Regions from separate parts of the Streptomyces sp. NPDC001027 genome, predicted to be linked through region 1. Evidence: riboswitches for the same ligand, from Rfam matches in the RefSeq annotation. Region 1 holds a riboswitch; the other holds the start of a gene.
The links. A riboswitch is a leader RNA that binds a small molecule or an ion and turns the genes downstream of it on or off. The one in region 1 is predicted to bind glycine.
Positions count from the first base shown of each region.

Region 1 (15,452 bases):
CGGCCCCGACGCGTGTCCGCAGCCGGTCACTGCGGGTAACCTGCCGGTCTCCGCACGACACGACGCCGTTGACGTCTCCCGCGGCGGCGTTTTTTCCGGAAGACTCCTGGAAGTTTCGGCGGCGGCGTCCGGAGCGGATGACGGCGGAGGTGGGCAGTGACGACGGACGATGCGACGCCCGCGTCCCCGATCGAGGTCAGGGTCACGATCACGGAGATCGCCCGGCAGGCCGGCGTCTCGGTGCCGACCGTGTCCCGGGTGGTCAACGGCCGCTCGGACGTGTCGCCGCGGACCCGAGCCCGGATCGAGGACCTGCTGCAGCTGCACGGCTACCGCAGGCGACCCGCCTCGGCGCCGACCCGCGCCTCCCTGCTCGACCTCGTCTTCAACGACCTCGACAGCCCGTGGGCGGTGGAGATCATCCGCGGGGTGGAGGAGGCCGCCCACGCCGCCGGGGTCGGCACGGTGGTGTCGGCGATCCACGGACGCTCGGGCGACGCCCGCGAGTGGATGCGCAACCTGCGCTCGCGCGCCTCCGACGGCGTCGTCCTGGTCACCTCGGCCCTGGAGCCCACCCTCCACGAGCAGCTGCGCGTGCTGGGCGTTCCGCTGGTCGTCGTCGACCCGACCGGCTCCCCCGCCGCCGACACGGCGACCGTCGGCGCGGCCAACTGGTCCGGTGGGCTCGCGGCCACCGAGCACCTGCTGTCGCTGGGCCACCGCAGGATCGGCCTGATCGCGGGCCCGCCCCGGCTGCTGTGCTCGCGCGCCCGCTTCGACGGCTACCGGGCCGCCCTGGAGGCCGCCGGCCTCGCCGTCGACGACGCCCTCGTCGTCCCCGGGGACTTCCACCCCGAGTCGGGCTTCACCGGCTGCAACGCCCTGCTCGACCTGCCCGAACCGCCGACCGCGGTGTTCGCGGCCAGCGACCAGATGGCGCTCGGGGCGATCGAGGCACTGCGCCGGCGCGGTCTGCGCACCCCGGAGGACATGAGCGTGGTCGGCTTCGACGACCTGCCGGAGGTCCGCTGGTCGGCCCCGCCCCTGACCACCGTCCGGCAGCCCCTGGCCGAGATGGGCAAACTCGCCGTCCGCACGGTCCTGAGCCTGGCCCGCGGCGAGCGCCCCGACTCGCCGCGGGTGGAACTGGGCACGGAGCTGGTGGTGCGGGCCAGCACCGCGCCGCCCCGTGGGGCTAGCTGAGCGCCTCCCGGATCGCCTGGTACGCCGGCTTCGGCGCGAGCTGCTCGTCCCAGGGCAGGGCCGCGCCCTCGCCGGGGAAGAACGCCGGAATCCACGAGTACTTGTCCGTGTAGTCCCAGATCGTGATGCCGACACACCGCCGCACCGCGAGGCACGCCTTGGTCATGTCCCGGTACCAGTCGGCCTGTTGGGCCAGCTTCTCCTCGGTCGCGGGCAGCAGCATCCGGACGTCGACCTCGGTGAGCGCGGTGTCCAGACCGAGCCGTGAGAAGCGGCGCAGGTTGTTCTCGAGGGTCGTCGGATAGCCGTACTGGAGGGCTAGGTGGGCCTGCAGGCCGATGCCGTCGAGCGGGACCTTCTGCGCCTTCAGCTGCCGGGCCAGGGCGTAGTAGGCGTCGCTCTTCGGGCCGACGGCCTCGATGTTGTAGTCGTTGAGGTAGAGCTTCGCCCTCGGGTCGGCCTGGTGCGCCCAGCGCAGGGCGTCGGCGATGTAGCCGGGGCCGAGGGTCTTGTAGAAGATCGTCTCGCGGTAGGTGCCGTCCTCGTTGAACGCCTCGTTGACGACGTCCCAGGCGTAGACCTTGCCCCGGTAGTGGCGGACCTCGGTCTGGATGTGGTTCTTCAGCACGGCCCGCAGCTCGTCGGCCGTCCACTGCTTGGTCGTCAGCCAGTCCGGCAGCTGGCTGTGCCAGACCAGGGTGTGGGCGCGGACCTTCTGGTGGTGGGAGCGCGCGAGGTCGGCGATCTGGTCGCCGGCGGTCCAGTCGAAGACGCCCTGCCGGGGCTCGGTGGCGTACCACTTCATGCCGTTGCCCGGGGTGATCATGTCGAACTCGTGGCCCAGGATCTTCGTGTAGGCGGTGTCGGTGAGTTCGGGGTTGTCGGTGGCGCTGCCGAAGTAGCGGCCGTGCCGCTGGGCGAGGTCCGCGAGGGTGGCGCGGGTCGGTTTTCCGTGCGCGGGCTGCTCGTGGGCCTGTGCGGCCGGTCCGGTGACCACGCCGGCGGCGACCAGGACGGCGGCGAGGGCGCCGGCGAGTCTGAACCGGGTGCGGGCGGTGCTGGGCATGGTGCGACTCCTCACGGTGGGCGGGTGGGCGAGCCGTACGGGTCCGCGGGCGCGGGTCATCCCTTCGTGGCGCCGGCGGAGAGGCCGCCGACGAGCTGGCGCTCGGCGACGGAGTAGAAGGCCAGGGCGGGCACCATGGCCAGGACGAGATAGGCGAAGACGCGCGCGTACTCGGCGGAGTACTGCCCCTGGAACTGCTGGACCCCGATCGGGATGGTCCACCAGGTGGGCTCGTTGAACACCAGCAGCGGCAGCAGGAAGTTGTTCCAGCTGCCGACCACGGCGAGGACCGAGACCGTGCCGAGGGCCGGCCTGGCCATGGGCAGCAGGATCCGCCAGAAGAAGCCGAAGGGACCGCAGCCGTCGAGGGTGGCCGCCTCCTCCAGCTCGGCGGGTATCTCACGGAAGAACCCGCGCAGGATGACGATCGTCATCGGCAGCCCGAACGCCGCCTGCGGCAGGATCACCCCGAGGGGGTTGTCCAGCAGCCCGATGGAGCGCAGCAGCAGGAACAGGGGCAGGGCCGCCACCGCGAAGGGGAACATCAGCCCCATGGTGAACAGGGTGAACAGCACCTCTCGGCCACGGAAGGCGAAGCGGGCGAAGGAGAACGCCGCGAGCGCGGACACCGAGACGACGACCAGGGTCGTCCCGACCGCGATGAGGGTGCTGCTGCCGACCAGCCGCCAGAACGAGCCGGCGCCGAGGATGTCGGTGTAGTTGGACGGCACCCACGGGTCGGGCAGGCCGATGGGGTTGCGCGAGAGCTGGTCGGTGGACTTGAACCCGGACAGCACGGCGTACACGAGCGGCACGGCCATCACCAGGCCGACGATCCCGAGGACGAGGTGCAGCGGCAGGTTCCGGCCGGCCCCGCGCACGCTCCGCCGTGTCCTGGGGTTCGTGCCGCGGTCGGTCTTGGCGATGCTCACGCGCCGCCTCCTCGCATGGTCGTGGTGGCGCCCTGGAGGTCGCGGCGGAGCACGAACCGCTGGTAGGCGAGGGCGAAGACGAGGCAGATGCCGAACATGACGACGCTGATCGCGCTGGCGTAGCCGACCTGGTAGCGCTTGAAGCCGTACTGGAACATGGTCACGGCCATCGTCTCGGAGTGGTGGTCGGGACCGCCCGCGGTGACGACCCACACCAGGTCGAACAACTGGATCGCGCCGATGACCGACAGGAAGACGCTGATCCGCAGGGTCGGCGCGAGCAGCGGCAGGGTGACGTTGCGGAAGCGCTGCCAGGGGCCGGCCCCGTCGATCAGGGCCGCCTCGGTCAGCTCGGCGGGGATGGACTGCAGCCCGGCCAGGTAGAGCATCATGTGGAAGCCGAAGTACTTCCACGTCATGACCAGGAACAGGGTGGCCATGACGGTGGAGGGGTCGGCGAACCACTGCCCGCCCACGCCGTCCAGTCCGACGCCGCCGAGCACGTGGTCGGCCAGGCCGTCGTCCGGGGCGAAGATCATGCTGAACAGCACGCCGGTGATGGCCTCGGAGAGGATGTACGGCGCGAAGAACAGCATCCGGTAGACGGCCCGGCCGCGGATCTTCTGGTTCAGCGCGACGGCGAGGGCCAGCGCGAACGGCAGCTGCAGCAGGAGCGAGAGGCCGACCAGCAGCACACAGCGCCACAGGTCGCCGAGGAACACAGGGTCCTTGAACAGCCGGGTGAAGTTGTCGCCGCCGACGAAGTCCTCGGGCATGCCGAAGCCGCCCCAGCGGAAGAACGCGGCGTACACCGCGAACAGCATCGGCAGCAGCACGAGCGTGCCGAACAGCGCCAGCGCGGGCGCCTGGAAGCCGACGGCGGTGAGCCAGTGCCGGGCCCGTCGGCGAGCCCGCGCACGCCCCGCGGCGACGGCAGGGGGCACGGGTTCGACGTCCGGACCGCTGCGTTTGTCCGGGAGGAAGGTGGAGGTCATCGCCGACTACTGCTCTTCCTTCGCGACCTTGGTGATCGACTCGCTGACCTGCTTCGGTGACTTCGAACCGGCGATCAGGGCGGCGACGCTGTCGTTGACCTCCTGGCCGAGGGCGGGCGCGTACGCCTGGTCGAGGTAGAGCTGGAAGCCGGTGGCGCCCTTCAGCTGTGCCTGGACGGCCTTGATGTTCGGGTCGGTCAGGGCGCCCTCGGCGGCCGGGACGACGGGCAGCACACCGGTCTTCTTGACCAGCTCGGTGTCCGTGGCGGCGGAGGCGAAGAACTTCAGGAAGTCGACGGCGGCCTGCGGGGCGCCCTTGCGCAGGGCGTGCCCGCCGCCGCCGCCGAACACCTCGGTGATCACGCCCTTGCCGCCCTCCACGGCCGGGAACGGGAAGAACCCGAGGTTCGCGCCCAGCCCCTTGCCGGCGTCGGCCTCCACGACCGGCGCCCACTGGCCCATGAGTTCCATCGCCGCCTTGCCGTTGCCGACGGCGGCGGCCTGACCGGTGGGGCTGGAGTACGCGGCGCCGAGGAAGCCCTTCTGGAACGGCTGCAGGTCCACGAGGTCCTGGAGGTGCTGTCCGGCCTGGACGAATCCGTCGCCGGTGAAGTCCTTGGCGTCCCCGGCCTTCTGCAGGGCGTCGACGCCGGCGGTGCGCATCGCGAGGTAGGCCCAGTAGTACATGCCGGGCCACTTCTCCTTGCCGGCCAGGGCGAGCGGGGTGATCCCGGCGGCCTTCAGCTTGCGGACGGCGTCGAGGAAGCCGCTCCAGGTGGTGGGGGGCGCGCTGACGCCGGCCTTCTTGAAGAGCGCCTTGTTGTACCAGAAGCCGATCATGCCGATGTCGAACGGTATGCCGTAGGCCTTGTCGTCGATCAGATACGGCTGCCGGGCGACCGACAGCAGGCCCTCGTTCCAGCCCTTGGTCCGGTCGGTGAGGTCCTCGACGAGCCCTGCGTCGACCTGCTGCTTCAGGACACCGCCGCCCCAGGTGTGGAAGATGTCGGGCAGCTTCCCCGAGGCGGTGAGCGCCGTCATCTTCGACTTGTAGGCGTCGTTCTCCAGCTGGACGATCTTGACCTTCACCTTGGGGTTCTGCGCCTCGAACCGCTTGGCCAGTGCGGCCCACACGTCCTTGGTCGGCTGAGTGGTGGAGATGTTCCACCACTCGATGGTGGTCGTCCCCGACGACGACCCCCCGTCCGAGTCGCCGCCGCAGGCGCTCAGCGCCGTCATGCCCAGACCGGCCGCGGCGGAGGCCGCCAGGAAGCCTCGGCGGGAGAGTGCCGGGTCGCCCATCATGCGCTCCTTGGAGAGATCGAAAGTTTCGAACCAGATCCAGAAAGGTTCGCTGCTGCCGCACCCTAGAGACACCCTCCAACGGGTGGCAACCCCTTGAACACAGAGAATCCAGCGGCCTGTTCACGGAGGGCCGCCCGAGAAGGTCTCAAGCCGGAGCGAAACATTCGGATCACACGGCGAACGTTACGAAGTGGAGACCGAAGCGACAGGATGGCCGAGATCAGCCTCACCGGCACCGGGCCGGCCCCCACCGGCGCCCGCCACCCCCCGTCACCGGGCGCCCGCCACACCCCGTCACCCGGCGCCCGCGCACCGGCCCCGCGCCCGCGGGACCGTCTCGCGGCCCTAGGGTGACCGCATGCAGAGCTACACGATCGGCCAGGCGGCACGACTGCTCGGCGTCAGCCCCGACACGGCGCGCCGCTGGGCGGACGCCGGCCGCGTGACGACCCATCGCGACGAGGCCGGACGACGCCTGGTGGACGGCAGGGCGCTCGCCGCCTTCTCCGTGGAACTCGCCCGATCCGGCAGCACGGAGGACGACGCCCCCCGCACCTCGGTCCGCAACGCCTTCCCCGGCATCGTCACCGCGATCAAGCTGGGCGACGTGGCCGCCCAGGTGGAGATCCAGGCAGGGCCGCACCGCCTGGTCTCCCTACTGACCCGGGAGGCGGTCGAGGAGCTCGGACTCGAGGTGGGCATGGAGGCGACGGCCCGCGTGAAGTCGACGAACGTCCACATCGACCGGGCGTGACCGAGTACGGCACAAAGCGGGCATCCCCGCCATAAGACCCCAGGGGTCGTACCGTTGACGCCCATGAGCTTGAGCATCCGCAACCAGCTTCCCGGCACCGTCACGGCCGTCCAACCCGGCCAGGTCATGGCCCTCGTGAAGATCCGCCTCGACGGCGGCCAGCACCTCACGGCGGCCATCACCCTGGAGGCCTCGGAGCAACTCGCCCTCGCGCCCGGCGCCGCCGTCCACGCCCTGGTCAAGTCGACGGAGGTCTCCCTCTCCACCGGCCAGGTCGCCGGCCTGTCGATCCGCAACCGGCTGCCCGGCACCATCACCGGCCTCGTCCTCGGCTCGGTCATGGCCTCGGTGAAGATCACCGTGGACGGCGGCGAACTCACCGCGGCGATCACCAAGGAGTCGGCGATCGACCTCGGTCTCTTCGTGGGCTCCGACGTCATCGCGCTGATCAAGTCGACCGAGGTGTCCCTGGCGACGGCGTAGCACGGCGAAGGGCCCCGTCCGCGACGGACGGGGCCCACACTCGCTCCGGATCAGTCCTCGTACGCGTCCAGCGGCGGGCACGAGCAGACGAGGTTGCGGTCGCCGAAGGCCTGGTCGACACGGCGCACCGGCGGCCAGTACTTGTCGGCGGCGGACACCCCGGCGGGGAAGACCGCCTCGTCACGCGAGTACGCGTGCTCCCACGCGTCGCCGAGCGCGGCCGCGGTGTGCGGGGCGCCGACGAGCGGGTTGTCGTCGGCCGGCCACTCGCCCGCGCCGACCTTCTCGATCTCCGCGCGAATGGCGATCATCGCGTCGCAGAACCGGTCGAGCTCGATCAGGTCCTCGGACTCGGTCGGCTCGATCATCAGCGTCCCCGCCACCGGGAACGACATCGTCGGCGCGTGGAAGCCGTAGTCGATGAGCCGCTTCGCGACGTCGTCCACCGTCACACCCGTCGTCCTGGTCAACGGCCGCAGGTCGATGATGCACTCGTGCGCCACCAGCCCGCCCGGACCGTTGTAGAGCACCGGGTAGTGCGGCTCCAGCCGCTTGGCGACGTAGTTGGCGCTCAGCACCGCCACCTGCGTGGCCCGCTTGAGGCCCTCACCGCCCATGAGCCGCACGTACGCCCAGGAGATCGGCAGGATGCCCGCGGAGCCCCACGGAGCCGCCGAGATCGGCCCCACGCCGGTCTCCGGCCCCGCGGCGGGCTGCAGCGGGTGGTTCGGCAGATACGGCGCCAGATGCGAGCGCACGGCCACCGGCCCGACGCCCGGACCGCCGCCGCCGTGCGGGATGGCGAACGTCTTGTGCAGGTTCAGGTGGGAGACGTCGCCGCCGAAGTGCCCCGGCTTAGCGAGCCCGACGAGCGCGTTGAGGTTCGCGCCGTCGACGTACACCTGACCGCCGGCCTCGTGCACCTGGGCGCAGATGTCGGCGACGTGCTCCTCGAACACGCCGTGCGTGGACGGGTAGGTGATCATCAGCACCGACAGCTCGTCCCGGTACTGCTCGATCTTCGCGCGCAGGTCCTCGACGTCGATCTCGCCGTCCTCGGCGGTCTTCACGACGACGACCTTCATGCCGGCCATCACGGCGCTCGCGGCGTTCGTGCCGTGCGCGGAGGACGGGATCAGGCACACGGTGCGCTGCTCGTCGCCGTTGCCCCGGTGGTACCCGCGCACGGCGAGCAGGCCCGCCAGCTCGCCCTGCGACCCGGCGTTCGGCTGCAGCGACACCTTGTCGTACCCGGTTACCTCCGCGAGCCGCTCCTCGAGCTCCCGGATGAGCGTCAGATAGCCCTGGGCCTGCTCGGCGGGCGCGAAGGGGTGCAGCTGCCCGAACTCGGGCCAGGTGACCGGCTCCATCTCGGTGGTGGCGTTGAGCTTCATGGTGCACGAGCCGAGCGGGATCATGCCCCGGTCGAGCGCGTAGTCCCGGTCGGCCAGCCTGCGCAGGTAGCGCAGCATCGCGGTCTCGGACCGGTGCAGCTGGAAGACGGGGTGGGTCAGGATGTCGTCGGTCCGCAGCAGCCCGGCGGGCAGGGCGTCCTCGACGGCCGCGTCGAGCGACGCGATGTCGCCGTCCACCCCGAAGGCCGCCCAGACCGCGGCGACCTGGGCGCGCCCGGTGGTCTCGTCACAGGAGAGCGCCACCTGGTCGGCGTCGACGAGGTGCAGGTTGACCCCGTGCTCCCGCGCGGCGGCGACGACCTCGGCGGCCTTCGCGGGCACGCGCACGGTCAGCGTGTCGAAGTACGCCCGGTGCACCGCCTCGACGCCGCCGGCCTCGAGCCCCGCGGCGATGATCGCGGCGTACCGGTGCGTGCGCCGGGCGATCGTCCGCAGCCCGTCGGGGCCGTGGTAGACCGCGTACATCCCGGCCATCACGGCCAGCAGCACCTGCGCGGTGCAGATGTTGCTGGTCGCCTTCTCACGCCGGATGTGCTGCTCACGCGTCTGCAGTGCGAGCCGGTAGGCCTTGTTCCCGTCCGCGTCCACGGACACGCCCACCAGGCGGCCGGGCAGGCTCCGCGCGAACTTCTCGTGCACCGCCATGTAGCCGGCGTGCGGCCCGCCGAAGCCCATCGGCACGCCGAACCGCTGCGTGGTGCCGACCGCGATGTCCGCGCCCAGCTCACCGGGCGACTTCAGCAGCGTCAGCGCGAGCAGGTCCGCGGCGACGGTGACGAGCGCGCCGAGCCCGTGCGCCTGGTCGATGAGCGCCTTCAGGTCCCGCACGGCGCCGGACGCGCCGGGGTACTGGACCAGCACGCCGTTGATCTCGCGCTCCGCGATCTCCGCGGGAATGCCCTCGCTCAGATCGGCGACGACGACCTCGACGCCGGTCGGCTCGGCGCGCGTCTCGATCACGGCGACGGTCTGCGGCAGCACGTCCGCGTCGATGAGGAAGAGGCCCTTCCTGTTCTTCCCCACGCGCCGGGACAACGCCATCGCCTCGGCGGCCGCCGTGCCCTCGTCGAGCAGCGACGCACCCGAGGTCGGCAGACCCGTCAGGTCCGCGACCATCGTCTGGAAGTTCAGCAGGGCCTCGAGCCGCCCCTGGGAGATCTCCGGCTGGTACGGCGTGTACGCGGTGTACCAGGCCGGGTTCTCCATGACGTTGCGCAGGATGACCGGCGGCGTGAAGGTGCCGTAGTAGCCGAGACCGATCATCGGGTCGAGCACCTGGTTGCGGTCGGCCAGGGCGCGCAGCTCGGCCAGCACCTCGGCCTCGGTGCGCGCGCCCGGCAGGTCCAGCGCGTCGGCGTTCTTGATCACGTCGGGGACCGCGGCGGCGGTGAGCTCGTCGAGCGAGCCGTAGCCGACGTGCGCGAGCATCTTGGCCCGCGCCTCGTGGTCGGGCCCGATGTGGCGCTGCTCGAAGGGGATTCCCTGCTCGAGCTCGGAGAGCGGAATGCGATGGGCGGTCATTACGGAGGCCTCCTGGTCTGACACGACCTTCGAGGGTCACCACGGCGGGTGCCCGGACGGCCTCCCCCTCTGTCATCTCAACCTGAGAGCTTCACCGGTCGCCAGCGGACGACCGGCTTTCACCGTCGGTGAGAGCGGACACCGTCGACGCCGTCGGCACCCGCCCTGCTTTCCAGAGTGACCTCGTCCGTGCGGTACGTGAGCCTGAGAGATTCCGGGGAGGATTTGCTCCTTCGGCGCCTCCGGTGGTCTCCGGAGGACTCTCCCGCACGGGGTCAGCAGCCGTTGCCAGACTACCAGCGAGGTCAACGGGCCTCTCGAGTGGCCGCTCGCCTCAATGTGCTCTTTCGTAGTCCTTACGGACGAGGCGCGACCAAGAGGAGGGCCCGTGCAGACCGACATCGATCCGCGCAACCTGATCGGCCGCAAGGCGTTCGACCGCAACGGGGCGAAGATAGGCACCGTCGACGAGGTCTACCTCGACGACGCGACCGGCGTGCCGGAATGGGCCGCCATCCGCACGGGCCTGTTCTCCCGCGACGCCTTCGTCCCCCTGGAGCCCAGCGAGCTGGTCGAGGGGACCCTGCACATCCCGTTCGACCGGGCGCTGATCAAGGACGCCCCGGACTTCGGCGTGGGCCGCCACCTCTCCCCCGAGCAGGAGCTTCAGCTCTACCACCACTACGGTCTGGACGTGGCGGCCCCTCCCCCGCTGCCGGACCACGACTTCGGCCGGCTGGCGGGCACGGACGACAGCTGACTCCGACTGCCCGCCAGCCCCGTCCCCCGAACGGCCCCACAGCCCCACGACCTCACTCTGCGCCGCTCTCGGGTGTCAGCGACGGCGCCTGCGCCCCGTCCGCCGGCTCCTCGCCCTCTTCCGGTCTTCGCCGCACCAGCGGCAGCGGGTCCGCCGGAGCCAACTGCGGATCGTCGGTGCGGAACGTGCGCACCCGGCCCGGCTGCGACTCCGGCGTCTCGAACCGCACCGTGACCCGGCCCAGCCCACTGCCCTGCACCCACCCGGGCCCGAGCTCGGCATGCCGCACGTCGTGCCCCGGACGCCACTGACGCTCGGCCGGCGCCGGCGCCGGGTCCTGTGCCGGAGCTGGTGCCGGGGCCGACGCCGGCTCCTCGGCGACGGGCTCCGCCGCCGCCTGCGCGGACTCGCCCGCGTGCGCCCCCGCGGCCTGCGCGAACAGGTCCTCCTGCGTGAAGTCCGCCAGACCGCTGACGCCGACGCCCAGCAGCCGCACCCCGCCCGTGGTGTCCACGGACTCCAGCAACCGCGCCGCCGCCTCCCCGATCACCGCCGGATCGTCGGTGGGCCCGCGCAGGGTCTCGGACCGGGTGAGCGTCGAGAAGTCGTACCGCCGCACCTTCAGCACGATGGTCCGACCCGACAGTCCGGCCTCCCGGAGCCTGCGCACGCACCGGTCCGCGAGCCGCTGCACCTCCAGCCCCACCCGGACCCGGTCGTGGATGTCGACGTCGTACGTGTCCTCGACCGACACGGACTTGGTCTCCCGCTCGGCCACCACGGGCCGGTCGTCGCGCGCCAGCGCCATGGCGTAGAGCGCATGCCCGTGCGCCTTGCCCAACAGCCGCACCAGCTCGTCCTCACCGGCCTCCGCGATCTCGTCGACCGTGGTGATCCCGGCCCGCCGCAGATGGTCCCCCGTCGCAGGACCCACCCCCGGCAGCGTCCGCACCGGCATGGGCCCGAGCAGCTGCCGCTCGGTGCCCGGCTCGATGAGCACCAGGCCGTCGGGCTTCGCCTCCTCCGAGGCGATCTTCGCGAGCATCTTGCAGGAGGCCAGCCCCACCGACCCCGTGAGACCGGTGGCGGCCCGTATGTCAGCGCGCAGTCTGACGCCGGCCAGCCGCGCCGAATCGGCGTCCCAGGCCGCCCCGCCGGCCTCCAGGTCCACGAACGCCTCGTCCAGGCTCAGCGGCTCCACCAGCGGCGACAGCGCCCTCAGCAGCGCCATGACCTGCTCGCTGATCGACCGGTAGAAGGCGAACCGCGGCACCAGATAGGCGGCGTTCGGCGCCCGCCTGCGCGCCTGGGCCATGGGCATCGCCGAGTGGACCCCGAACACCCGCGCCTCGTAGGACGCCGTCGCGACCACTCCGCGGGGCCCGAGGCCCCCCACGACCACGGCCTTCCCGCGCAGACTCGGCTTGGAGGCCTGCTCCGCCTGAGCGAAGAAGGCGTCCATGTCGAGATGCAGGATCGTGGGCGCGTTTCTCACACGTCCGATGCTGCACCACGCCACTGACAACGACGTCGCACCACCGCACCCGCGCCCGTGCGAACGCGCCGGGAGGACGCGTCAGACCGCCCGATTGCGCCTGCGCGCCAGTTCGTCCGCCGGATTGGGCCCCACGAGCGTCTCCCCGGTGTCGACGCGCTCCCCGTGCAGCTGTGACAGCGCGCTCTCGACGTCCCGCCACACCACGCCCACGGCGATCCCGAACACTCCCTGACCGCCCTGGAGCAGAGCGTGGACCTCGTCCGGCGAGGTGCACTCGTACACCGTCGCGCCGTCGCTCATCAGCGTCATCCGCTCCAGGTCGCTGAACCCGCGCTCCCGCAGGTGCTGCACGGCGCTGCGGATGTTCTGCAGCGACACCCCGGTGTCGAGGAACCTCTTGACGATCTTCAGGACGACGACGTCGCGGAAGCTGTAGAGACGCTGGCTGCCGGACCCGTGGGCGGGCCGCACGCTCGGCTCGACGAGCCCGGTGCGCGCCCAGTAGTCCAGCTGCCGGTAGGTGATGCCCGCCGCCGCGCAAGCGGTCGGACCGCGATAGCCGATCTGCTCGGACGCCATGGCTGTCGTCCCTCCGCTGCCCGGCACGGCCGCCGGTCGCTGCGGAGCGTGATCGGCCGCACCGCTCTGCTGGGGGTACCCCATGCCCGAGCGCAGCCGAGAGCTTGGGGGAGGGTACGGACCGCTTCCCCCGACACCGAGTCCGGGGGCACCCCCAGCCGTACCGTCGCCGCTGCTTCTCACGCCGACCTCCGTCCTAGACCTGCCTTCTCGACGGTAGGCAGTCGCCAGGGGTGCGTCAACGATCGCCACACTCGGCACGCCGAGTGATAATCACCCTAGGAGTGGTTTCCCGCACCTCACCGCGGGGAAAGGCTAGCCGAATGCGCTGAGAAGTAGCCGTAGGACGCTCTCAGTCGCCGCCGGCATTTGCCGAGGACTAGGGGACACTCCGAGCAGGTCGCCGCAGGTGTGCGCTCCCCCGCGCGTCACTACTGGTTGCTGGTGCCGAAGTCCTCCGGCGAGATCTGGTCGAGGAACTCGCGGAACTTCTCCACCTCGTCCTCCTGCTCGTCCGGGATGGCGATCCCCGCGTCGTCGAGCACCGTGTCGCTGCCGTAGATCGGCGTTCCGGTGCGCAGGGCCAGCGCTATGGCGTCGGACGGACGCGCGCTCACCTCGACGCCGCTGGCGAAGACCAGCTCCGCGTAGAAGACGCCCTCCCGCAGATCCGTGATGCGCACCTCGGTGAGCTCCTGGCCGACGGCTTCCAGCACGTCCTTGAAGAGGTCGTGGGTCAGCGGTCGCGCCGGGGCCATGCCCTGCTGGGCGAAGGCGATCGCCGTCGCCTCCCCCGGTCCGATCCAGATGGGGAGGTAGCGGTCGCCTCCCACTTCGCGCAGCAGCACGATCGGTTGGTTGGAGGGCATCTCGACCCGGACACCTACGACATCGAGCTCGTTCACACAGCAACCCTAGGCCGTGCCCGGGACGTTTGGGTAGTCGGGCCGGGATCGGGCGACCGATCCGCCCTCGGCGAAACCGCCCGCTCAGGGCAGGCGCACCCCGAGCGCGCTCTGCACCAGCGCCGCGTGCAGCCGGACCGTGAGCCCTGCGAGCTCCTTCGTGCGAGCCTCCGCGTGCGCCCGGGTCTGCGGGTTGCGGTGCCGCCTGAGCGGTGCGACCACCTGGTCGACGAGACCGGCTTCGCGGTCGGCCGCCGTCTTCATCACCCGAAGATGCCGTGGCTCGATCCCGAACCGTCCGAGCTCGGCGACGAGGGCCGCCACGGTGGCCGCCTCGGCGTCGTAGACGCCGTTCTCGAGAGGCGCGACGAGCCCGTAGGACTCCCACTCCTCGAGCTCCGCCTCACCGATGCCCGCGGCCGCCAGCAGCTCGGTCCTGCCGATCCGGGCCACCGTGGGCCCCTCCGACGGCTCCGGGACGTGCTCCCCGTCCCGCTGCCGGCCGACGGTCGGCAGCGGAGCGGCCTCGCCGCGCTCCATGGCCTCCAGATGCTCCCGGATGACCTTGAGCGGCAGATAGTGGTCCCTCTGCATCCGCAGGACGTGGCCGAGGCGCTCCACGTCGCGCACGCTGAACTTGCGGTAGCCCGAAGGGGTCCGCTGGGGCTCGATGAGCCCCTCCGACTCCAGAAAACGGATCTTGGAGATCGTGACGTCCGGGAACTCGTCCCGCAGGGTGTTCAGCACGGTGCCGATGCTCATCAGCACACCGTCCGCGGCGGCGGTGCCGGCTCCGGCACCGCCCCTCGGTGTTTGCAGCATGGACCTTCCCTCAGATCCCCCCGGACAGAGCCCGGGGGCGGGTCAGTAACCCCGCTGGCTCGCGTAGAAGACCAGCCGGTACTTGCCGATCTGCACCTCGTCCCCGTTCGACAGCGGGACCTCGTCGATCCGCTCCCGGTTGACGTAAGTGCCGTTCAGGCTGCCGACGTCGGCCACCTTGAAGGTGCCGTCGGGGTTGCGCCGGAACTCCACGTGGCGACGCGACACCGTCACGTCGTCCAGGAAGATGTCGCTCTGCGGATGACGGCCCGCCGTGGTCAGGTCGCCGTCCAGGAGGAAGCGGCTGCCCGAGTTCGGGCCGCGGCGCACCACCAGCAACGCGGAGCCCACCGGCAGCGCGTCGACGGCGGCCTGCGCCTCGGGCGAGAGCGCCGGCAACTGCGTCTGCCCGGTGACCTCGGAGTCATAGGCCTCGAGACCGGAGATCGAGATCGTGGAGGTGGTCTCCGACGCGCGCTCGGGCGTCAGCCCGGGACGCAGCGGCGCACCACAGTTCGAGCAGAAGCGGCTGTTCTCCGCGTTGCGGTTACCGCACCTCGTACACACCAGGGCCGACATAGGGGAAAACCCTCCACCCGTACTCGAGGCTGACGGTTGGCCGAAACCTATGCCGCCGGACTGCGCAGGGTCAACAGACGCCGCGCCCTGACCTCCGGGAACGTCACCGCCCGAACCAGCCACCTGGTCCCTGAACAGCGGTCGCTGACCCTCTGCATCAGGCTGTGCGCGATGACGGGCGGTCGCGTTGTCGCCACCCTCACGCGGGCTCTTGCCGAACAACTTCGCAAACAACTTCACGGGCGATTCCCCTTGACCGAAACAGACCCGCCCGTGGGGCAGGACGAACCCTGACTGATTACACCGGTCGACCCGGACACCTTCACAACGTCCGTGCCCACCAGACAGTTTCCACCACGCACCACCCGATCGGTGCGTCGACCCCCCGCAACCTCATGCCCCTGCCGGACGCCCCCCATGCGCCCCCCGCTCACGGCGCCGACGACCGAGCGTAGTCAGGCCGCTTCGCCTCTCGCAAGGCGTCCACAACGATCTTGCCCGATCGCTCCACGGCCACGGTGGCCTGCTCCTTTTCGAGGGTCTGCACGACGCCGCCAGGGATGTTCAACGCCGGCTCGAGGTCCTGCGGATTGCCGATGACCTTGAAACGGTAAGGCGCGTCGATCTTGTTCCCG
Region 1 is NZ_JBEPBI010000016.1:57,424-72,875, forward strand. It holds gene ABT300_RS07965 (LacI family DNA-binding transcriptional regulator) at 157-1,203, shown strand; gene ABT300_RS07970 (endo-1,4-beta-xylanase) at 1,196-2,269, opposite strand; gene ABT300_RS07975 (carbohydrate ABC transporter permease) at 2,326-3,090, opposite strand; gene ABT300_RS07980 (carbohydrate ABC transporter permease) at 3,198-4,196, opposite strand; gene ABT300_RS07985 (extracellular solute-binding protein) at 4,203-5,498, opposite strand; gene ABT300_RS07990 (TOBE domain-containing protein) at 5,860-6,255, shown strand; gene ABT300_RS07995 (TOBE domain-containing protein) at 6,319-6,738, shown strand; gene gcvP (aminomethyl-transferring glycine dehydrogenase) at 6,789-9,674, opposite strand; glycine riboswitch at 9,857-9,952, opposite strand; gene ABT300_RS44430 (PRC-barrel domain-containing protein) at 10,063-10,434, shown strand; gene ABT300_RS08010 (DNA polymerase IV) at 10,487-11,929, opposite strand; gene ABT300_RS08015 (MerR family transcriptional regulator) at 12,011-12,694, opposite strand; gene ABT300_RS08020 (bifunctional nuclease family protein) at 12,943-13,416, opposite strand; gene ftsR (transcriptional regulator FtsR) at 13,501-14,238, opposite strand; gene ABT300_RS08030 (FHA domain-containing protein) at 14,281-15,165, opposite strand; gene ABT300_RS08035 (DUF881 domain-containing protein) at 15,248-15,452, opposite strand, start outside.

Region 2 (15,452 bases), on a different contig from region 1:
CAGGGACGTGTTCAAGACGGACATGCGACTACGACTCCTCAGCCGGCGGTGTAGGCGGTGTACTCGTCAGCGGAGAGCAGATCGTCCGGCTCGCCCGTGATGCGTACCTTGAACAGCCACCCGCCCTCGAAGGGGGCGGAGTTCACCAGCGCCGGGTCGTCGACGACGTCCTGGTTGACCTCGGTGATCTCACCGGAGACCGGGGCGTACAGCTCGCTGACCGACTTGGTCGACTCCAGCTCGCCGCAGGACTCGCCCGCGGCCACCGTGGCGCCGGCCTCCGGGAGCTGGACGAAGACCACGTCGCCGAGCGCGTTGGCCGCGTGCTCCGTGATGCCGACCGTCGAGACGCCGTCCTCGGCGACCGACAGCCACTCGTGCTCCTTGCTGTAGCGCAGCTGCTGGGGGTTGCTCATGGCCTGAATTCTCCTGTACGCGGGGGAGTGCTGATGAAGGGGGACGGTCCAGGGCACGGGTGAGCAGCGCGAATGTGCGCAGTGTCACTCGCGTCCGGGGCCCAGTGTCTACTTCTGGCGCTTGTAGAAGGGCAGCGCCACGACCTCGTACGGCTCGTGGCTGCCCCGGATGTCCACGCCCACGCCCGCAGCGCCCGGCGTGGCGTGCGCGGCGTCGACGTAGGCCATCGCGATCGGCTTGCCCAGCGTCGGGGACGGCGCCCCGGACGTGACCTCGCCGATCACCTCGCCGTTCGCCACGACCGCGTACCCGGCGCGCGGGACGCGGCGGCCCTCGGCGACCAGGCCGACCAGGACGCGCGGCGGCTGCCGCTCGGCCAGCGCGGCCGCCTCGGCGAGCGCCTCGCGCCCGACGAAGTCGCCCTCCTTCCCGAACTTCACCACGCGCCCGAGGCCCGCGTCGAAGGGGGTGAGGGAGAGGCTCAGCTCGTGCCCGTACAGCGGCATGCCCGCCTCCAGGCGCAGCGTGTCCCGGCAGGACAGACCGCAGGGGACCAGCCCGACGCCCTCGCCGGCCTTGGTCAGCGCCTGCCACAGCTCGACGGCGTGCTCCGGCTTCACGAACAGCTCGAAGCCGTCCTCGCCGGTGTAACCGGTGCGCGCGATGAGCGCGGGGACGCCGGCGACGGCGCCCGGCAGGCCGGCGTAGTACTTCAGGCCGTCGAGGTCGGCGTCGGTGACGGCCGCGAGGATGCCGGGGGACTGCGGCCCCTGGACGGCGATCAGGGCGTAGGCGTCGCGGTCGTCGCGGACCTCGACGTCGAAGCCCTCGGACCGCTCCACCAGGGCGTCCAGCACGACCTGGGCGTTGGAGGCGTTGGCGACGACCATGTACTCGGTCTCGGCCAGCCGGTACACGATCAGGTCGTCGAGGATGCCGCCGTCGGCCCGGCAGATCATCGTGTAGCGGGCCCGGCCGGAGTTGACGCCGCCGATGTCGCCCACCAGGGCGAAGTTCAGGAACTCGGCCGCCTGCGGGCCGGTCACCGTGATCTCGCCCATGTGCGAGAGGTCGAAGAGCCCGGCTCGGGTCCGCACGGCGAGATGCTCGTCGCGTTCGGAGCCGTAGCGCAGGGGCATGTCCCAGCCGGCGAAGTCGGTCATCGTCGCGCCGAGCGAGCGATGCAGGGCATCGAGCGCGGTGTGACGGGGTGCGGTGCTGCTCATCGGTCGTTCGTCTCCCAAGGCGACGTATGCCCCTCCCGCGCGGGCGGAGCCGGGCGGGGGGACGGCGAGGTCGTTCCTCCCCATCTGTCATCGGAACCTGAGAGGTTCGCCATGACCACCGCTGCGAGCGGGGGCGGGACATGGCTTGCACCGTGGGTGGGACCGCCGGCGACGGCGGCCCGCTTTTCAGATGTGCCTCGCCCGCGCGGTAACGGGGCCTGAGAGATTCAAGGGAGGGACTTGCTCCTTCGGCGCCCCAGCGGAACTGCTGCTGAGGACTCTCCCGCGCGGATTCAAACGGCCGGTATGCAGTTGGCGCGGCCATCATCGCACGGCCCGCCCCCGTCGCGGCAGGCCGGATCTGTAACCGGCTTGTGTCGCTACGCGCACGAAAACGCGAGGCGGCGCGCATTACCTTCTCTTTACGTGCGATGGGGATGAGTCATACCCGGCCCCAGGGGAGGACGATCACGGTGAAGAGGACGACCTCGGCGAGGACCACGGCCTTCGCGGCCGGCTCGGGGATCGCGCTGCCCGCGCAGCCCGGCGCCCGGACACGGGAGGCGTGCTCCCGGCAGTCCGCGCCGGTCGTCCGCGACCTGCGCGAGCGGGCCGGCCGCAGTCCGCACGGCCTGCTCTTCGGCCCGCGCGATCTGGTGGTCGTCACAGGGCTGCCCGGCAGCGGCAAGTCGACCCTGATGACGCGTGCGGTGGACGGCGTCCGCATCGACTCCCAGGACACCCGCGACCGCTGGGACGCCCGGATGCCCCGTGTGCTGCCCTACGCGCTCTACCGGCCGCTGGTCCGCCTCGCCCACTACGCCGGACTGCGCCGGGCCCTGCGCGGCGGCGGGGGCGTCGTGGTGCACGACTGCGGCGCCCAGGCCTGGGTCCGCGACTGGCTGGCGCGCGCGGCCCGCCGCCGCGGCGGCGCGCTGCACCTGCTCGTCCTCGACGTCGGCGCGGACACGGCCCTGCGAGGTCAGCGCGAGCGCGGCCGAGGCGTCTCGCGGTACGCCTTCCTGCGGCACCGCCGCGCCGCCGCCCGTCTGCTGAGCTCGGTGGAGAAGGGCCGGCTGCCCGAGGGGTGCGGCTCCGCGGTCCTGCTCGACCGGCCCGCCGCCGACGTCCTGCGGCGGATCGGCTTCACGGGCTGAGGCGCGTCCTCCCCCGGGCGTGGGCTCGTCGTCCCACGGGCAGAGGCGGCGCGGCCGACACCCGCTAGCCTTTCAGTCACAGCAGCAGAGTGAGCGGTTCTTAGCAGGCGGTAGGCAGATGGACTTCCCCCCGGCGGACTTCCCCGCGGACTTCCCGGCGCAGGCGCACCCCCATTCGCACGGCGGATGGCCCGGCAACGAGCTGGAGGAGGTGCTCTCCGCCTCCCTCGGCGTGCCGGGAGCCGGCGGCCGGATCGTGGAGGTGCTCGGCCGCAGCTTCGTCTGGGTGCCGCTCCCCGGCGGCGGCGGCCCGCACAGCGGCCCCCTCGACCTGCCCACGATGGAGCTCGACGGCCAGGTGTACGTGCCGGTCTTCAGCTCCGAGGAGCAGTTCCGCCAGGTCGTCGGCTCGCACATGTCGTTCACCGTCGCGCCGGCCGTGGAGTTCGCGCGGGGGCTGCCGCCGCAGGCGGGCATCCTCGTCAACCCCGACGGCGTGGTCGGCGTCCCGCTGCCGCCGGCCGCCGTGGCCGAGCTGTGCCGGGCCGGCCGCACTCCGCTGGACGGTCCGGCCGTCGGCGGCCGGGTCCGCCTCTACGAGCCGGACTGGCAGGACGACCCGATGGACTTCCTGGCCGCGGCCTCCGCGGAGTTCGAGGCCGTCGGCGTGGTGCGCACCGCCCGCCGCTGTCTGGCCGCGATCGAGACGGCGGACCCGGTGATGTTCGTGGGCGTCGAGCTCTCCCAGTGGGAGGGCGACCTGCGCGCACTCCCCCTGGAGGCCCTCGGCAGGGCCCTGACGACGGCGGCGGCGCCCTGGCCGGTCAACCTGGTGCTCCTCGACGTCGCCCAGGACCCGGTGGGCGACTGGATGCGGGAGCGGGTCCGCCCCTTCTACTCGAGGCTCCACTAGCCACAGGACCGGAGAGCGGGCCGCCCGACGGGGCGCCTGGCCCGCGCTCTCAACTGCTCGACCAGGCGGAGCGCCTAAGCTGGACTCCGACGCGGGGCAACTTCTCGAAGGGGCGATAAAAAGTGAGCGCTGGCACTGCCGCGACCGGCTCGGTCGAGCACATGCTGCGCCAGGTCACGCCCGGGCGCTACGACGCCTACGAGGCGCTCCTGCGCGCGCTCGCGACCCCCTCCTCGGGTCAGGTCTGGATGCTGCTGTGGCACGGGCAGGCCGGCTCCCCGGACGCCCAGTACGGAAACATGGAGGTCGAAGGGCACGGCTACGCGCCCTGTGTGACGTCCGCCCAGGAGCTCAGCGCGAGCGGCTGGAACCGCTCGTACGAGGTGGTCGACGGGCTGGACGTGGCCCGGACCCTCTACCCCGACCACTACGGCCTCTGGCTGAACCCGCACGCCCCCGGCGGCGGCGTCGGCATTCCCTGGCTGGATCTGCGCCGGATCGCCACCGGCCTGGAGCGGCAGCCCGCCGGCCCGCTCCGGCTGTCCGAGCCCGGCATCGAGATCCCGCAGTTCTACGCGCTGCTCGCGCAGAACGCCCACCGCGCCCAGGCGGTGCGCACGCTGCGCCGGGCCTGGGTGCAGCCGGCGCTGGGCGCGCCCTACCTGGCCATCGGGCTCGACGTGTACGACTCCTCCCCGGCGGCCGTGGAAGCCGTGCGGGCGATGATGCAGCAGTCCATCGGCGCGGTGCCGGACGGGCTGCCGGTCTCCACGGTCGCGATGACCGACGACTACGACCCCGTCGTGATGTGGATGCGCGCCAACGCCCGCCCCTTCTACGACCGTGAGGCGCACGCCCCGGCTCCGGCCCAGGGACCGGGCGGCGGCTACGGCTTCCCGGGCCCGCGTCCGTACTGATCCGCCGCCCGACTCCCGCCGCCTGCCGCGCGACGCCCGACACCCGACGCCGGGTGTGCGGAGTCCCGGCGTCCGGTATGCGGCGTCCGGGGTGCCGACGGTCACTCCCGGTCACGGACGCCCGGCCGCTGACCGTCCGTCAGACCCGCGCCGACGCGGGGCGTGTGGCCGCGTCAGCCGCCGGCCCCGCGCGCCGCCTCGCGCCGACGTCCTGAAGTGTTCCGGTTCTTCCGTGATGTGACGCCGGGCACACGGGACGGGCGCGCCGCCCTCTCCGGATGTCGGGGTGTGGCGTTCGGGTAACGGAATGTGCAGGTCGGCATCACGGTTACGCATACTTTCGCCGCGAGATCTGGCGTGTGATCGCGCATGCATTGAAGACTCGCCTCTCAGACGCGAGGTCGTCGATCCTGCGAGCGACTGCCCATCGGCAGCAATCCGGGGTCAACTGGACAGTTGGGCCGCACTCACCGGCGCCGGCCGCGTAGCAGGCAGTAAGCGAACCAAGCCGCCGACAGCGGCGGACAAAGGCCGGTCACCGCCGGCGAGAGGGGTCGGGTCACCGTGACCGCACCGATCGAGACCACCGGGTCGGCAACCGAGGTACAGCCTGAGGCTGTGCTCGCGGGTGTCGACAAGGGGCAGATCGAGGGCCGTTCCCTGGGGCAGATCGCCTGGTCCCGTTTCAAGAAGGACAAGGTGGCCGTGGCCGGCGGGGTCATCGTGATCCTGCTGATCGTGCTCGCGCTTCTCTCCCGTCCGATCCAGGCCCTGTTCGGTCTGGACCCCAACGCCTTCAACCAGGACCTCATCGACCCCAACACGTCGATCCCCACCGGCGACTTCGGCGGCATGAGCTGGGAGCACCCGCTCGGCGTGGACCCGAAGTTCGGGCGGGACATCGCCACCCGCATCCTGGAGGGCTCCTGGGTGTCGCTGGTCGTGGCCTTCGGGGCGACGATCCTGTCGAACACCATCGGCGCGGTCCTCGGCGTGGTGGCCGGCTACTACGGCGGGCGGGTCGACTCGATCATCAGTCGGCTGATGGACACGTTCCTCGCCTTCCCCCTCCTGCTCTTCGCCATCGCCATCTCCGCCACGCTGCAGGGCGGCGCGTTCGGCATGGAGGGACTGCCGCTCCACATCAGCGTCCTCATCTTCGTCATCGGCTTCTTCAACTGGCCCTACCTCGGACGCATCGTCCGGGGCCAGACGCTCGCCCTGCGGGAACGCGAGTTCGTGGACGCGTCGCGGGGGATGGGCGCCAAGGGGCCGTACATCCTGTTCCGGGAGCTGCTGCCCAACCTGGTCGGCCCGATCATCGTCTACTCGACGCTGCTCATCCCGACCAACATCCTCTTCGAGGCCAGCCTGAGCTTCCTGGGCGTCGGCATCCAGCCCCCGCAGGCGTCGTGGGGCGGCATGCTCAAGGAGGCGGTCACCTACTACCAGGTCGATCCGCAGTTCATGATCGTGCCCGGTCTCGCCATCTTCGTGACCGTGCTGGCGTTCAACCTGCTCGGCGACGGTCTCCGTGACGCTCTCGACCCGCGCAGCCGCTGACGTGCAGCCGCAGCGAGAGTCCGACAGATTTCCATCAACAAAGGGGAAGCAGACCATCATGCGAAGGTCAGGGCTGGCCGCGATTGCGGCCATCGGCAGTGTGAGCCTGTTGCTCGCCGGCTGCAGCAAGGCCGATGACAACACGGACAAGGACGGCGGCAAGTCCGCCGGGGCCGACGCGGCCACCAAGGGCGTCGTCAACGCCTCCACCCAGAAGGGTGGGACGGTCACGTACGAGTACTCCGACGTGCCGGACTCCTTCGACCCGGGTAACACGTACTACGCGTACATGTACAACCTCAGCCGCGTCTACGCGCGTCCGCTGATGACCTTCCAGCCCGGCGCGGGCGAGGAGGGCAACAAGCTGGTCCCCGACCTCGCGGCGAGCGCGGGCGTGCCCAGCGACGGCGGCAAGACCTGGACGTACAAGCTGCGGACGGGCCTGAAGTACCAGGACGGCACGGCGATCACGTCCAAGGACGTCAAGTACGCCGTCGAGCGCTCCAACTTCGCGCGTGACGTGCTGTCCCTCGGCCCGAACTACTTCCAGCAGCTCCTTGTGGGCGGCGAGGCGTACAAGGGTCCGTACAAGGACAAGAAGGGTCTCGCGTCCATCGAGACGCCGGACGACTCCACGATCGTCTTCAAGCTGAAGTCGGCGTTCCAGGAGTTCGACTACCTGGTCGCGACGCCGCAGACCGCGCCGGTGCCCGAGGCCAAGGACAAGGGCATCGACTACGTCAAGAACATCGTGTCCTCGGGCTCGTACAAGTTCGAGAGCTACGACGAGGGCAAGCAGGTCACCCTCGTCCGCAACGAGAACTGGGACCCGAAGACCGACCCGCTGCGCAAGCAGTACCCGGACAAGATCGTCGTCAAGCTGAAGGTCAACGCCGAGACGATCGACCAGGACGTCCAGGCCGGCGACGCGATCGACCTCGGCGGCACCGGCGTTCAGGCCGCGACGCAGGCGAAGGTCATCAACGACGCCGCGCTGAAGGCCAACACGGACAACACCTTCGGCGGCCGTCTCGTCTACCTGGCGATCAACACCAAGGTCGCGCCGTTCGACAACGTCGCCTGCCGCAAGGCCGTGCAGTACGCCGTCGACAAGGTCTCGGTGCAGACCGCCGAGGGCGGCCCGATCCGCGGTGACATCGCCACCACCGTCCTCCCGCCGGACATCCCGGGCTACGCGAAGGCGGACGTCTACGCGACCGACGGCAACAAGGGCGACGTCGCCAAGGCCAAGGAGCAGCTGAAGGCCTGCGGCAAGACGGCGATCACCACGAACATCACCGCGCGCAGCGACCGTCAGCCGGAGATCGACGCGGCCACCGCGATCATCGCCTCGCTGAAGAAGGTCGGCATCAACGCCAGCCTGAAGCAGTTCCCGTCGGGCAAGTACTTCACCGACTACGCGGGCGTCCCGGCGTTCAACAAGAAGAACAACGTCGGCCTGATGATGATGCAGTGGGGCGCCGACTGGCCGGGCGGCTACGGCTTCCTGCAGCAGATCCTGAACGGCGCCGCCATCGGCGCGTCCGGCAACACCAACCTGTCGGAGCTGAACGACCCCGAGGTCAACGCGAACCTCGCCAAGGCGATCGGCACGCAGGACGCGACCCAGCGCAACGCCATCTACACGCAGATCGACAAGAAGGTCATGGACGACGCGGCCCTCGTGCCGCTGACCTACTTCAAGGTCCTGCTGTACCGCCCGGCGAACTACACCAACCTGGTGTCGACGGCGGCCTTCAGCGGTCAGTACGACTACCTCAACATCGGCACGACCAAGAAGTAGCCCCGGAAGGCAGGTGAAGGCATTGGTGCCCGCGGGCTTCCCGGCCCGCGGGCACCAGGCCGATCCCCGTGATCTCGTACATCCTCCGTCGGACGTTCGCGGCAGTGATCCTGCTGCTGGTCGTCACCGCGGTGACCTTCGCCATCTTCTTCCTGCTGCCACGCCTCGCCGGCCAGACCGCCGACCAGATGGCACAGCAGTACATCGGGAAGAGCCCGTCGGCGGCGGACATCGCTGCGGTCAAGCGCAACCTCGGTCTGGACGACCCGGTCTACCTCCAGTACTGGCACTTCATCAAGGGTGTCGTGACCGGTGCCACCTACGACCTGGGGCCCACCACCGCGCACTGTGACGCGCCGTGCTTCGGGTACTCCTTCAAGACCCACGAGGCGGTCTGGCCGCAGCTCACCTCGCGCCTTCCGGTGACGGGTTCGCTGGCCGTCGGCGCCGCCCTGATGTGGCTGATCGGCGGTGTGGTCATCGGCGTGATCTCCGCGCTGAAGCCGCGCTCGATCTTCGACCGCACCTTCATGGGCATCGCGCTCGCCGGCGTGTCGCTTCCCATGTTCTTCACGGGCAGCCTGGCGATCCTGCTCTTCACCTACCAGATCCCGATCTTCGGCCGCACCTACGTGCCGTTCACCGAGAACCCGGCGCAGTGGGCCAACACGCTGTTCCCGGCGTGGTGTTCGCTCGCCCTGCTCTACTCCGCCATCTACGCGCGGCTCACCCGCTCGGGCATGCTGGAGACGATGAACGAGGACTTCATCCGCACGGCCCGCGCCAAGGGCCTGCGCGAGCGCAAGGTCGTCGCCCGGCACGGACTGCGGGCCGCGCTGACGCCGATCATCACGGTGTTCGGCATGGACGTCGGTCTGCTGCTCGGCGGCGCCCTGATCACCGAGTCCGTCTTCTCGCTGCACGGCGTCGGCGAGTACGCGGTGAAGGCCATCACGGACAACGACCTGCCGCCGATCCTCGGCGTCACGCTGCTCGCCGCCTTCTTCGTCGTCATCGCAAATCTTCTGGTGGACCTGCTCTACGCGGCCGCCGACCCGCGGGTGAGGCTCTCGTGACCGAACTGTCCAAGACCGGCGCCGCCGTGGGCGAGCCGACCGGCCCGTCCTCGAACAAGCCCGGCGCGTTCCTCGACGTGCGCGACCTCAAGGTGCACTTCCCGACCGACGACGGCCTGGTCAAGTCCGTCGACGGGCTCAGCTTCCAGGTGGAGAAGGGCAAGACCCTCAGCATCGTGGGCGAGTCCGGCTCCGGGAAGTCGGTCACCTCGCTGGCGATCATGGGTCTGCACCGGCTCGGCGCCCGCGGCAAGAACGTGCAGATGTCCGGCGAGATCTGGCTCGACGGCAAGGAGCTGGTCTCCGCCGACCCGGACGAGGTGCGCCGGCTGCGCGGCCGCGAGATGGCGATGATCTTCCAGGACCCGCTGTCCGCGATGCACCCGTACTACACGATCGGCAACCAGATCGTGGAGGCGTACCGCGTCCACCACGACGTCACCAAGAAGGCCGCCCGCGCGCGGGCGATCGAGATGCTCGACCGGGTCGGCATCCCGGAGCCGGCGAAGCGTGTGGACGGCTACCCGCACGAGTTCTCCGGCGGTATGCGCCAGCGCGCGATGATCGCCATGGCGCTGGTCAACAACCCCGAGCTGCTCATCGCGGACGAGCCGACCACCGCCCTGGACGTGACCGTCCAGGCGCAGATCCTGGACCTCATCCGGGATCTGCAGAAGGAGTTCGGCTCCGCGGTCGTCATCATCACCCACGACCTCGGCGTGGTCGCCGAGATCGCCGACGACGTCCTGGTGATGTACGGCGGCCGGTGCGTGGAGCGCGGCCCGGTCGACGAGATCTTCGAGAAGCCGCAGCACCCCTACACCTGGGGCCTGCTCGGCTCGATGCCGCGCATCGACCGTGAGACCTCCGAGCGGCTCATCCCGGTCAAGGGTCAGCCGCCGAGCCTCATCAACGTCCCCTCGGGCTGCGCCTTCCACCCCCGCTGCCCGTACGCGGACGTGCCCAAGGGTGATGTCACCCGCACCGTGCGCCCCGAGTTGCAGCAGGTCGGCGGCGGGCACTGGTCCGCCTGTCACCTCTCGTCGGAGGACCGTACGCGGATCTGGACCGAAGAGATTGCGCCGAAGCTGTGAGTGAGACGAAGAAGACGGACGCGGCCGCCCCGGTTCCGCCGCAGGCCTCCTCCCCCGAGGACCGCGAGGTGCTGCTCAGGGTCCAGGGCCTGCAGAAGCACTTCCCCATCCGCAAGGGCGTCCTGCAGCGTCAGGTCGGCGCGGTCAAGGCGGTCGACGGCATCGACTTCGAGGTGCGCAAGGGCGAGACCCTGGGCGTCGTCGGCGAGTCGGGCTGCGGAAAGTCGACCATGGGCCGGGTCATCACCCGGCTCGAGGAGCCGACCGGCGGCCGGATCCACTTCGAGGGCCAGGACATCACCCGGCTGAAGCCGTCCGCGATGCGCCCGCTGCGGCGGGACATCCAGATGATCTTCCAGGACCCGTACGGTTCCCTGAACCCGCGGCACACCATCGGCGGGATCGTCTCGGCGCCCTTCCGTCTCCAGGGCGTGGAGCCCGAGGGCGGCGTGAAGAAGGAGGTGCAGCGGCTGCTGGAGCTCGTGGGTCTGAGCCCCGAGCACTACAACCGCTACCCGCACGAATTCTCCGGCGGTCAGCGCCAGCGCATCGGCATCGCCCGTGCGCTCGCCCTCAAGCCGAAGCTCGTCGTGGCGGACGAGCCGGTCTCCGCGCTGGACGTGTCGATCCAGGCGCAGGTCGTCAACCTGATGGACGACCTCCAGCAGGAGCTCGGCCTGACCTACGTGATCATCGCGCACGACCTGTCCGTGGTGCGCCACGTCTCGGACCGCATCGCGGTGATGTACCTCGGCAAGATCGTCGAACTCGCCGACCGCACCTCGCTGTACAAGTCGCCGATGCACCCGTACACCAAGGCGCTCATGTCGGCGGTGCCGGTCCCGGACCCGCGGCGCCGGGGCGCCAAGAGCGAGCGCATCCTGCTCAAGGGCGACGTGCCCTCGCCGATCTCGCCGCCGAGCGGCTGCCGCTTCCACACCCGGTGCTGGAAGGCGACGCAGGTCTGCGCGACCCAGGAGCCCGTGCTCGTCGAGCTGCGGACGGGTCAGCAGGTGGCCTGCCACCACCCGGAGAACTTCGCGGACCAGGCCCCGCAGGACGTCGTCCTGCTGACCGCCGCGAAGGAGGCCGCGGAGCTGGTGGCCGACGAGGTGCTCGCCGAGTCGGCGGCGACCTCGGCGGCGGTGGCGGCGGAGATCGCCGACCACCCGGCGACCGAGACGGCAGAGGCGTCCGAGGCCCCCGAGTCGGCAGAGGTCTCGGAGGCGGCAGAGGTCTCGGAGGCGGAGGCCGCCGAGGCGGCGGAGACCGAGACCGCCGAAGAGGCCCCCGAGACGGCGAAGGGGCAGGAGGAGGCCGAGTCCTCCGCGGCGCCCGAGTCCTCCGCGGCGCCCGAGTCCTCCGAGGCGTCCCCGGCGTCCGAGGCGTCCCCGGCGTCCGACGGTGAGACGCCGTCCAAGGAGAAGTAAGCACCGCCAGATCGCAGCCCCCGCCTTGCAATGTAAGGCGGGGGTTGTCTGTTGGGTGACAATGTAAGGGTGCTCCAGCAGATCTTCAGTCCCTCCGTCCAGCACACCCTCGACCTGTTCGGCATCTTCGTGTTCGCCATCTCGGGGGCGCTGCTCGCCGTTCGCAAGAACTTCGACGTGTTCGGCATCGCCACGCTCGCCGAGGTCACCGCGCTCGGCGGCGGGCTGTTCCGGGACCTGGTCATCGGGGCGGTGCCGCCGGCCGCCTTCACCGACCTCGGATACTTCCTCACGCCGCTGATCGCCGCGCTGCTCGTCGTCTTCCTGCATCCGCAGGTGGAGCGGATCCAGACCGGCGTCAACGTCTTCGACGCGGCCGGCCTCGGCCTGTTCTGCGTCACCGGGACGACGAAAGCGTACGACTACGGGCTCGGCCTCACCGCGTCGGCCGCGCTGGGGCTCGCCACCGCTGTGGGCGGCGGTGTGCTGCGCGACGTGCTGGCCAACGAGGTGCCCTCGCTCCTGCGCTGGGACCGGGACCTGTACGCGGTCCCGGCGATCGTCGGCGCCGCCATGGTCGCGCTCTGCATCCGCTACGACGTGCTCACCCCGCTGGCCAGCGGGACGGCGGCCGTCACCGCCTTCGTGCTGCGGCTTCTGGCGATGAGGTTCCACTGGCGAGCGCCTCGTGCCTGGAATCGTCGCTCGACGGTGCGCGAGGAGTAGTCCCGCTCCCGCCGCCGACGACGGGGGTCTGCTGCATCTGCAGGGTCAGCCAGCGGAACGCCGGCACGACCTGCGGCCGCCACAGCGCCATGGAGTGGCCGCCCGCGCTCTTCGGGATGTACACGACGTGCACGGTCGTCGGCGCCTTCGCCTCCTTGCGCAGGGCCAGCGCCGCCTCGTAGCCGTCCTGCGGCTGACCGGAGAGGTACAGGGCCACGGCGGGCGGCACCACGGCCTTCCGCAGCAGCGCATAGGGGTTGTTGGCCCGGCGCAGCGAAGGAGTTTTGGCCGCGAGGGACTTGCGCTCGCCGATCGGGTCGCTGTACCCGGACAGGCTCACCGCGGCCCGGAAGCGGTCGGGGTGCGCGACGGCGAGCTTGGCCGCGCAGTGGGCTCCCGCCGAGTACCCGGCGACCGCCCAGCCCTTGGGCGCGGGCTGGGCCCGGAAGTTGTCCCTGACCATCTTCGGCACGTCGATGCTGAGCCAGCTGTCCGCGTTGACGACGTGCGGGACGTTGGCGCAGCCGGTGTCCACACCCGGCAGCAGCGTGGTGCGCGGTGCGACGAGGATGAACGGCGCGATCTCGCCCGAGCGCATCAGCGGCTCCAGCTGCTCGTGCACGTGCAGCGACCCGAACCAGGACTTGGGGGAGCCCGGGTAGCCGGGCAGCAGCTCCACCACGGGGAAGGAGCGGTGCGCGTAGGCGGGGTCGTGATACTGCGGGGGCAGCCAGACGTAGACCTCGGCGTTCACGCCCGAGACCTGACCCTCGAGCTGGGTGACGCGCACCCCGCCGGCCGCGTGCATCCCCGTCCCGTCCGCCCGCGCGAACTGCTGCTTGACCTTGGGCAGCCGGTCGAGCGCGATGCCGCCGGTGCCGTCGGCGCCCAGGTCGGCGGCCTGCTGCACATGGGTGCCGGTGCCCAGCAGGTCGCCCCAGGTGTCGTACAGGCTGTTGGCGTTGTTGACGAGGACGAAGACCAGGGCGACGGCGGTGCCCTGGGCGAACAGCAGCATCAGCATCCGGGCCGCGACGCGCAGCAGCCGCGGTCCGCGCATCCGCGACCACAGCAGCAGCGGCAGCGCGACGGCGAGCACGGACACGGCGATCAGGGTGTAGAGGAACGGAGTCCCGGTGAGGCTCATGTCCTTGCAGAGGGGAATAGGGGCGGCAAGGTTACGGACGAGTCGGGACACTTACCGAGAAATTTGCCGTCTCATGTCCTGTCTTCACCCTCCGCCCCACACAAAGCTACCGCTTAGTAATCACTTACTGTACCGTTCAGGCATGCCAGAAGCAGCTACCGCGGCGGCCGAGCGGGCCTCCGTCGACCCCGTCACGGCCTCGATCGGCGACAGCGAGTTCGACCGGGACACCGCGCTCACCCGACGGGCGCCCGGTGTCTACGACATCGACCTGTCGGCCGGCTGGACGATCATCAGCGCCGTCAACGGCGGCTATCTCCTCGCCGTCCTCGGCCGGGCCCTCGCGGACGCCCTGCCGCACGGCGATCCGTTCACGATCTCGGCCCACTACCTCACCGCGTCGCAGCCCGGCCCCGCGACCGTCCGCACGGAGGTCGTCCGCTCCGGCCGCACCCTGTCGACCGGCCAGGCCTCGCTCTTCCAGTACGACGAGAGCGGCGCCGAGGTCGAGCGGATCCGCGTCCTCGCCTCCTACGGCGACCTGGACGCGCTCCCGGACGACGTCCGCACCACGGCGAAGCCCCCGGCGATCCCGCCCCCCGAGCAGTGCTTCGGCCCCGAGGACGGACCGGCCCCGGTGGACGGCAGCTCCGCCATCACGGAGCGGCTGATGCTCAAGCTCGACCCGTCGACCCTCGGCTGGGCGCTCGGGCAGCCGTCCGGCAAGGGCGAGATGCGGGCCTGGTTCGGCCTGAAGGACGGCCGCGACCCCGACCCGCTCTCCCTGCTGCTGGCGGTGGACGCCCTGCCGCCGACCGCCTTCGAGATCGGTCTGCGCGGCTGGGTCCCCACGGTGGAGCTGACCGTCCACGTCCGCTGCCGTCCGGCTCCCGGACCGCTGCGCGTCTCCATCGTCACCCGCAACCTCGCGGGCGGCTTCCTCGAGGAGGACGCCGAGGTCTGGGACAGCGCGGACCGGCTGGTCGCCCAGTCGCGGCAGCTGGCGAGGGCCAGGCTCGGCTGAGCGGCGCCCCAGGCGGCCGCCCGTGTCACGGAGCTGTACCAGAGCCTCGTCGGCAAGCGGGCGGCCCCGTCGGTCGACTCCCAGGTCGAGGGCTTCTCTTGGGGGGCGCTTTGCCCGCCTCACAGGCGGCGGACAGTGGAGCCCCAAGAAAGCCCCAGGCGCCGTTGGTTGAGTGCCCGCCTCAGGTTCCCTCAACCGCTTGGAGCTGTCTCGATGAAGCGTGCGCCGATACCCGTCCGTCTCGTCCCCGCGGTGGCGCTGCTGGCGCTCTCGCCCCTCGCTCTGGCAGCCTGCGGCTCGGGTGACTCCTCCACCTCCGAAAGCGGCACTTCGGGGCAGCAGTCCTGTCGGGCGCCGTCCGGTGCCGCCTCCGCGATGCCGAGCGGGGCTCCGAGCGGGGCGCCGAGCGGGGCTCCGTCGGGTGCGCCGGCCGGCGCGGCGTCGGGGCGGCCGACGGGGGCCCCGACCGGCATGCCGACCGGCGTCCCTTCCGGCGCGCCGAGCGGCGCCCCGGGCGGCGGGGGTCAGGGCGGTCCCGGCGGCGGCTGCGGCGGCCCGGGCGGCGGTCAGGCCCCGCAGGCCCAGCAGCCCCAGTAGATCCGGCGGATCCACTGGACCCGGCGGGCCCAGCGGGCTCGGCAGCAGAGCTGACCGTCGGCACGGCACATCAGGGCGGCGCACCCGGGAACGGGAGCGCCGCCCCTGTGCGTCGCCGCCGGCGCTCAGTCCAGCCAGTGATGACGGCCGATGCTGATGAGCCGCATCTGACGGGTCGCCATCCTGGCGACCCGTTCGCGCTCCTCCGGTGAGGCCTCCAGGGACTCGAGGAACAGCGAGGCAGTGATGAGCATCTGGTCGACGTAGAGATGCGAGAGCATCAGCAGGTCGTCGTCGCTCCAGCCCTCGGCCTCGGAGTCCTTGGCCAGCTCGGCCTTCACCTCCTCGGCGAACCGGCCCA
Region 2 is NZ_JBEPBI010000006.1:170-15,621, forward strand. It holds partial or broken gene ABT300_RS03700 (serine hydroxymethyltransferase) at 1-24, opposite strand, end outside; gene gcvH (glycine cleavage system protein GcvH) at 39-416, opposite strand; gene gcvT (glycine cleavage system aminomethyltransferase GcvT) at 525-1,643, opposite strand; glycine riboswitch at 1,718-1,839, opposite strand; glycine riboswitch at 1,840-1,939, opposite strand; gene ABT300_RS03715 (AAA family ATPase) at 2,081-2,800, shown strand; gene ABT300_RS03720 (enhanced serine sensitivity protein SseB) at 2,919-3,713, shown strand; gene ABT300_RS03725 (enhanced serine sensitivity protein SseB C-terminal domain-containing protein) at 3,875-4,630, shown strand; gene ABT300_RS03730 (ABC transporter permease) at 5,195-6,193, shown strand; gene ABT300_RS03735 (ABC transporter substrate-binding protein) at 6,252-7,997, shown strand; gene ABT300_RS03740 (ABC transporter permease) at 8,066-9,073, shown strand; gene ABT300_RS03745 (ABC transporter ATP-binding protein) at 9,070-10,167, shown strand; gene ABT300_RS03750 (ABC transporter ATP-binding protein) at 10,164-11,597, shown strand; gene ABT300_RS03755 (trimeric intracellular cation channel family protein) at 11,667-12,323, shown strand; gene ABT300_RS03760 (alpha/beta hydrolase) at 12,232-13,470, opposite strand; gene ABT300_RS03765 (thioesterase family protein) at 13,613-14,494, shown strand; gene ABT300_RS03770 (TetR family transcriptional regulator) at 15,217-15,452, opposite strand, start outside.
Region 2: another riboswitch for glycine. It lies ahead of gcvT (glycine cleavage system aminomethyltransferase GcvT); the one in region 1 lies ahead of gcvP (aminomethyl-transferring glycine dehydrogenase).